Linked DNA regions of Sinorhizobium meliloti. The protein of the gene in region 2 interacts with the protein of the main gene of each other region in a pairwise test. Links are inferred from orthologs where the notes say so. Each region holds a gene or a part of one and is shown on either strand. Other genes may lie near its edges. The genes, in order: ligA and leuS.

Region 1 (3,292 bases), 1.4 Mb from region 2 along the record:
TTGGCTCATCCCATCTTCAACAAGGAGCACCCCATGCGCATGATTTTCGTCAACCTGCCGGTCAAGGATCTGAAAGCCTCCCGGTCCTTCTTCTCCGCTCTGGGCTTCACATTCAACGAGCAGTTTTCCGACGAGACCGCCGCCTGCATGGTCATCGACGACAATATCTTCGCCATGCTTCTGACCGAGCCGAAATTCCGTAGCTTCATAGTCGGCGAGATCAGCGACACGGCCAAGGGCACCGAGGTCATCACTGCGCTCTCCGCCGCGAGCCGTGCCGAATGCGACGACATGTTCGACAAGGCTATTGCCGCGGGCGGCAAGCCATGGAAGCCGGCAATCGACTACGGCTTCATGTACGGCATCAGCTTCCAGGACCTGGACGGCCACGTCTGGGAGTTCATGTGGATGGACATGTCGGCACAGCAGCAGGCGTGACGATCTAAACTACTGCATGTTTCCTTTAATCGTATCCGATTAAAGGACAAAAACATGCAGCAGATCAAAGTGCTACAGCGACCTTTGCGCGTCTGATAAGACGCGCGCCGCTGTAACGGGTCACACGGGATGCCCCTCAACCGGCTGCCGCCACCTTCTCCCCGCAGGCGGGGAGAAGGGACAAGCTGCTGGATCGCCATTTCTCCTTGAGCGCCCGAGAAGCGGAGCATCACCGCGAGTCCCCTTCGCCCCGCTTGCGGGGAGAAGGTGCCGGCAGGCGGATGAGGGGCAAGTGAACGCTCTACCCGCCAATCAGCGCCAGCCACTCGTCCTCGTCCATCGTCTGGACGCCGAGTTCGCGGGCCTTGTCGAGCTTCGAGCCGGCGCCGGGGCCGGCGACGACGATGTCGGTCTTCTTCGACACCGATCCCGCCACCTTGGCGCCGAGACTCTCCGCCTTCGCCTTCGCCTCCTCGCGCGTCATCTTCTCGAGAGATCCGGTGAAGACCACCGTCTTCCCCGCGACGGGGCTGCCGGTCGCGACGGGCAACTCCGCGCTTTCCGGCGTAACCTCTTGCAGCAGCTCGGAAACGACCTTCAGGTTGCGCGGCTCCTTATAGAACTCGACAATGGCGCGCGCGACCACCTCGCCAATGCCGTCGATGCTGTTCAGCTCGTTCCAGGCATCTCCCGAAAAGCCCGCCGCCTCGGTCATGGCGGCCCCGAAATGCTCGTAGCTGCCATAGGAGCGCGCAAGCAGCTTGGCCGTCGTCTCGCCCACATGGCGGATGCCTAGCGCATAGATCAGGCGATGAAGCGCTATCGAGCGGCGGGCATTGATCGCCTCGTACAGCTTGCGGACGCTTACCTTGCCGAATCCGTCGGTGTTCTCGAGCTTGTTGAGCGATGCCTCCTGGCGGCGTTCGAGCGTGAAGATCTCAGGGGCGGTGCGGATCCTCAGATTCTCGTCTTCGCTTTCGAAGAAGAACTCGATCTGCTTGGAGCCGAGGCCTTCGATGTCGAAGGCATTGCGCGAGACGAAATGCTTCAGATGCTCGACCGCCTGCGCACGGCAGACGAAGCCGCCCGTGCAGCGGCGCACGGCATCCACCTTGCCCGTCTTTTCGTTGATGTCACGCACCGCATGGCTGCCGCAGATGGGGCACGTCGTCGGAAACCTGTAGGGCTCGGCGCCTTCCGGCCGCTCGTCCATCACCACGTCGACGATCTGGGGGATCACGTCCCCTGCCCGCTGGACGATAACCATGTCGCCGATACGGACGTCGCGCCCATCGCGGATCGGCTCACCGGTGTTGCCGACGCCGCGGATATAGTCCTCGTTGTGCAGCGTGGCGTTGGTGACGACGACGCCCCCGACGGTGATCGGCTCCAGCCGCGCGACGGGCGTCAGGGCGCCGGTACGGCCGACCTGAATGTCGATGCCCTTCAGACGCGTGAAAGCCTGTTCGGCCGGAAACTTGTGCGCCGTTGCCCAGCGCGGACTGCGCGAGCGGAAGCCGAGCCTGGCCTGCAGATCGAGCCGGTCGACCTTGTAGACGACGCCGTCGATGTCGTAGTCGAGGTCCGGACGCTCCCGCTCGATATGGTGATAGTGCTCCAGGAGCTCGTCGGCGGAGAAGAAGCGCTGCATCAGCGGATTGACCGGGAATCCCCAGGCCTTGAAGGTCTCCACCATGCCGAGCTGCGTATCCGCCGGCATCGCCGACATCTCGCCCCAGGCATAGGCGAAGAAGCGCAGCTTGCGGTTCGCCGTCACCTTCGCGTCCAGCTGACGGAGCGAACCCGACGCCGTATTGCGCGGGTTGACATAGAGCGGCCTGCCCTGCGCCGCCATTTCGGCATTGAGCGCGGCGAAGTCCGATTTCGCCATATAGATCTCGCCGCGGATCTCGACGACATCAGGCGCGTCCGCGGGAAGCGTCTGCGGGATCATGCCGATGGTGCGGACATTGGCGGTGACGTTTTCCCCGGTCGTGCCGTCGCCGCGGGTAGCTGCCGTGACGAGCCGCCGGTTTTCGTAGCGCAGCGACATGGACAGCCCGTCGATCTTCGGCTCGGCCGTGAAGGCGATCGAGCCGTCCGGGAGCTTGCCGAGGAAGCGGTAGACACCGGCGACGAATGCGCGGGCATCCTCGTCCGAGAAGGTATTGTCGAGCGACAGCATCGGCCGCGCATGAACGACCGGCGCGAAGGTCAGCGAGGGTGCGGCACCGACCTTCCGCGAGGGACTGTCCTCGCGGACAAGTACCGGGAAGCGCTCTTCGATCAGATCGTTCCGCCGCTTCAGCGCATCGTAGTCCGCATCCGAAATCTCCGGAGCATCCTTGCCGTGATAAAGCATGTCGTGGCGGGCAAGCTCCGCCGCCAGGAAGGCGAGTTCCTCGGCAGCTTCCGCTTCGTTCAATTGTTCGACGGATTTTCTTTGATTCAGCATGGATGCGGCTCCAGAACTTTGGAGTCGCTTTTACTGCATGATTCCTCAAATCGGAATCGATTTTGAGGGTAACCGACGCGAAGGAACGTGAGGGCTATTCAACCGTTGCCGGCGAGCAATCGCGCGGCTGCGGCCCTCGCCTCCTCGGTAATCGAGGCGCCGGCGAGCATGCGGGCGATCTCTTCCGTGCGTGCCGCTTCGTCCATGCGGGCGACGCGGGTCGCGATCATCTCGGTCTTTTCCGCGGAAGGCCCCTTCGAAATCAGGAGATGCGTCGCCGCCCGCGCAGCAACCTGCGGCGCATGGGTGACGGAAAGCACCTGCACGGTTTTCGAAAGCCGCTTCAAGCGCTGGCCGATCGCATCCGCCACGGCGCCACCGACGCCGGTATCGATCTCG
Region 2 (3,481 bases):
GAATTCCTGCTGGGGGAAGTCGACCAAGGCGACGGCCGTCCGGTTGCCTGCCTTCACGGTCTCGCCGGTGGCGGTCTTGGTCAGGTTGTAGTCGGCCTTCACGACGATGCGGCCGGCTCCGGCGTCGTCGTCGTCATGGTCATTATCCGTGCTCTCATAGAGCACGCCCATTGTCCGGTGCGAGACGCTAAGCGCCAGATGGTATTGCGGATTGACCGGTTCGCCCTGGCCGCGCGACGTCAGAAAGACGAGGGCATTTCGGACTTCCTGCTCGACGCGGTCGTCGGCTTCCGAAATCTCGATCGCGGCAAGCGCGATCGACGTCGAGCCAGTCGGACCGTCGGAATAAAGGGGCCTGACCTGGCAGCCGCCGAGTGCCGCAAGCGACAATGCGCCGGCTACGAAGCCCAAGGACCGAAGACGGAAGCCAGCTATATCAGACAACGACATTGACGATCCTCTGAGGCACGACGATGATCTTCTTCGGGCGGCCGCCGTTGAGCGCGGCCTTGACGGCATCCAGCGCGAGCACGGCGCTTTCGATCGCACTCTGATCTGCGTCGCGCGCGATTGTCAAATCGGCACGCTTTTTCCCGTTGATCTGGACCGGCAGCGTGATCTCGTTCTCGACGATGAGCGCAGGATCGAATTTCGGCCAAGGCCTCTCGGCGATGAGACCTTTGCCGCCGATCTCCCGCCAGCATTCTTCCGCAAGATGCGGCATCATCGGCGCGATCAGGTTGATCAGGATCGCGGCGGCGTCCTTTACCGCAGCAGTCAGAGCGTTGTCCGCCTTGCCGCTCGCGACCTGCGTCAGCGGGGCGGCCATGGCGTTCACCAGCTCGTAGATACGTGCGACCGCCTTGTTGAAGGCGAGCTTGTCATAGTCCGCCTCTACCGCCTTGAGCGTGCGATGTGCGGCCTGGGACACTGCAAGCCCCTCGCCTCCGCTTGCCGGCGCGGCATCGACGGCACGCAGCCTCTCCGCGGCCTCGGTCAGAAGACGCCAGACGCGCTGCACGAAGCGATGGGCGCCTTCGACGCCTGCCTCGGACCAGATGACGTCGCGATCCGGCGGCGAATCGGAGAGCACGAAGAAACGTGCCGTGTCGGCACCGTAGGAGCCGATGATGTCATCCGGGTCGACGACGTTCTTCTTCGACTTCGACATCTTCTCGATCGAGCCGATGGCGACTTCCTCGCCGGTCTCGATGTGGACCGCGCGCCGCTGTCCGTCGACTTCCTCCACGCGGATCTCGGCGGGCGTGATCCATTCCCGCTGCGCGCCTTCGCCGCGGCTATAGGTCTCGTGGACGACCATGCCCTGCGTGAACAGCCCCTTGAAGGGCTCGTCCAGCGCCACATGGCCGGTCGCCTTCATCGCGCGGGTGAAGAAGCGCGAATAGAGCAGATGCAGGATCGCGTGCTCGATGCCACCGATATACTGGTCGACCGGCAGCCAGTGATTGGCCGCTTTCGGATCCGTCGGGTTGTCCTCCCAGGGCGCCGTAAAGCGGGTGAAGTACCAGGAGGAATCGACGAAGGTATCCATCGTGTCGGTTTCCCGGCGCGCGTCCTTGCCGCATTGCGGGCAGGCGACGTGACGCCAGGTCGGGTGACGATCGAGCGGATTGCCGGGTTTGTCGAAGGTCACGTCCGGCGGCAGCGTCACGGGCAGATCTGCCTTCGGCACCGGAACGACGCCGCAGTCGTCACAGTGAATGACCGGGATCGGGCAGCCCCAGTAGCGCTGGCGGGAAATGCCCCAGTCGCGCAGGCGGAAATTGACCTTGCGCTCCGCGCGCGGCGTGCCGTTCAGCAGATCGTTTTCGAGCCTGGAGGCGACGGTCTCGAACGCCTCTTCCGCCGAAAGCCCGTCGAGGAAGCGCGAATTGATCATCACGCCGTCGCCGTCATAGGCCTCGTCGCCGATCGTGAAGGTCTGCGGATCGGCATCCTTCGGCATCACCACCGGAACGACCGGCAGATCATATTTGCGGGCGAAGTCGAGGTCGCGCTGGTCGCCCGAGGGGCAGCCGAAGATGGCGCCCGTGCCGTAGTCCATCAGCACGAAATTGGCGACGTAGACCGGCAGCTCCCAGTTCGGATCGAAGGGATGCCGTGCGCGTATGCCGGTGTCGATGCCCTTCTTCTCCGCCGTTTCCAGTGCGGCGAGCGACGTGCCGGCGCGCCGGCATTCCTCGCAGAAGGCTTCGATCTCGGCGTTCTTGGCTGCGGCATCCCTGGCGAGCGGATGATCGGCGGAGATCGCCAGGAAGGAGGCGCCGAACAGCGTGTCCGGCCGCGTCGTATAGACCGTGACTTCCTTTTCCTCGCCGGGGACCGTCGCCGGATCGAGCTCCCAGCGGACCGAAAGCCCTTCTGAGCGGCCAATCCAGTTCTTCTGCATCAGCCGCACTTTTTCGGGCCACTCGTCGAGCGTGTCGAGCGCGTCGAGCAGATCCTGGCTGAAGTCGGTGATGCGGAAGAACCATTGCGTCAGCTCGCGCTGTTCAACGAGCGCGCCGGAGCGCCAGCCGCGGCCTTCTATTACCTGCTCGTTGGCAAGCACAGTATTGTCGACCGGGTCCCAGTTGACCTTCGACTGCTTTCGGTAGACCAGGCCTTTTTCCAGGAAATCGAGGAAAAGGTGCTGCTGGCGCTGGTAATATTCGGGATCGCAGGTCGCAAATTCCCGGCTCCAGTCGAGCGAAAGCCCCATGACCTTGAGCTGCGCCTTCATCGAGGCAATGTTCTGGTACGTCCAGCTCGCCGGATGGACGCCGCGCTCCATGGCGGCGTTTTCCGCCGGCATGCCGAAGGCGTCCCAGCCCATCGGGTGCAGCACGTTGAAGCCGCGGGCGCGCTTGTAGCGGGCGACCACGTCGCCCATCGTGTAATTGCGCACGTGACCCATGTGGATCCGTCCGGATGGATAGGGGAACATCTCCAGGACGTAATATTTGTCGCGCGGATCGTCGTTCTTCGTCTCGAAGACCTTGCCCGCTTCCCATTGGTGCTGCCAGCGCGGTTCGGCATCGCGCGGATTATATCGTTCGGTAGCCATGTCTTTGTCGATGTTCCGGAAATTCTGCCGGGCGCGAGCGCCCGCGCGTGATAGCTGGCGTGACCTTCACCACGAAACGCCCCAAGCGTCAAGTTTTGAAGGATTCGCCAGGCGGTCCACTCGATTCGCAGTTCAACGAGGGCAGATGACGCCACGGCCGAGGCGAACCCGCCCGCTCCGGCTTGTGCTGGACTTGGCAAGCACCGCAAGTTTCAATAAGCCGCTAGCGAAGATGTCGAAACGATCTTGAACAGGAGCGTGGGGATGGAAGTCGAGGAACGGCTGAACGAAGTGCTGAGCCGGATTCGCGCAAGCGAGAAGTCGGCGAACCGTCCGGAAAATACCGTCAGTCTGGTGGCCGTGTCGAAAACCTTCGACGCCGAGACGATCCGGCCGGTGATCGAAGCTGGCCAG

The links.
Region 1: the proteins of leuS (region 2) and ligA interact in binary tests that used the Escherichia coli proteins (3 or more experiments, as listed by UniProt). The link is inferred for Sinorhizobium meliloti from one-to-one orthologs.

What each region holds. Positions count from the first base shown.
Region 1 is NZ_JAGIOS010000001.1:2,752,433-2,755,724, reverse strand. The notes cover bases 317-3,292. They hold ligA (NAD-dependent DNA ligase LigA), read right to left. Parts: upstream 2,894-3,292; coding sequence 740-2,893; downstream 317-739. Other genes in these bases: recN (DNA repair protein RecN), read right to left, coding at 2,992-3,292; JOH52_RS13145 (VOC family protein), read left to right, coding at 317-438. In the rest of the region: more of JOH52_RS13145, read left to right, coding at 34-316. UniProt on the Escherichia coli protein: DNA ligase that catalyzes the formation of phosphodiester linkages between 5'-phosphoryl and 3'-hydroxyl groups in double-stranded DNA using NAD as a coenzyme and as the energy source for the reaction.
Region 2 is NZ_JAGIOS010000001.1:1,366,355-1,369,835, forward strand. Bases 237-3,401 are described here. They hold leuS (leucine--tRNA ligase), read right to left. Parts: upstream 3,068-3,401; coding sequence 437-3,067; downstream 237-436. Other genes in these bases: JOH52_RS06505 (LPS assembly lipoprotein LptE), read right to left, coding at 237-450; JOH52_RS06515 (YggS family pyridoxal phosphate-dependent enzyme), read left to right, coding at 3,332-3,401. Also shown: more of JOH52_RS06505, read right to left, coding at 1-236; more of JOH52_RS06515, read left to right, coding at 3,402-3,481.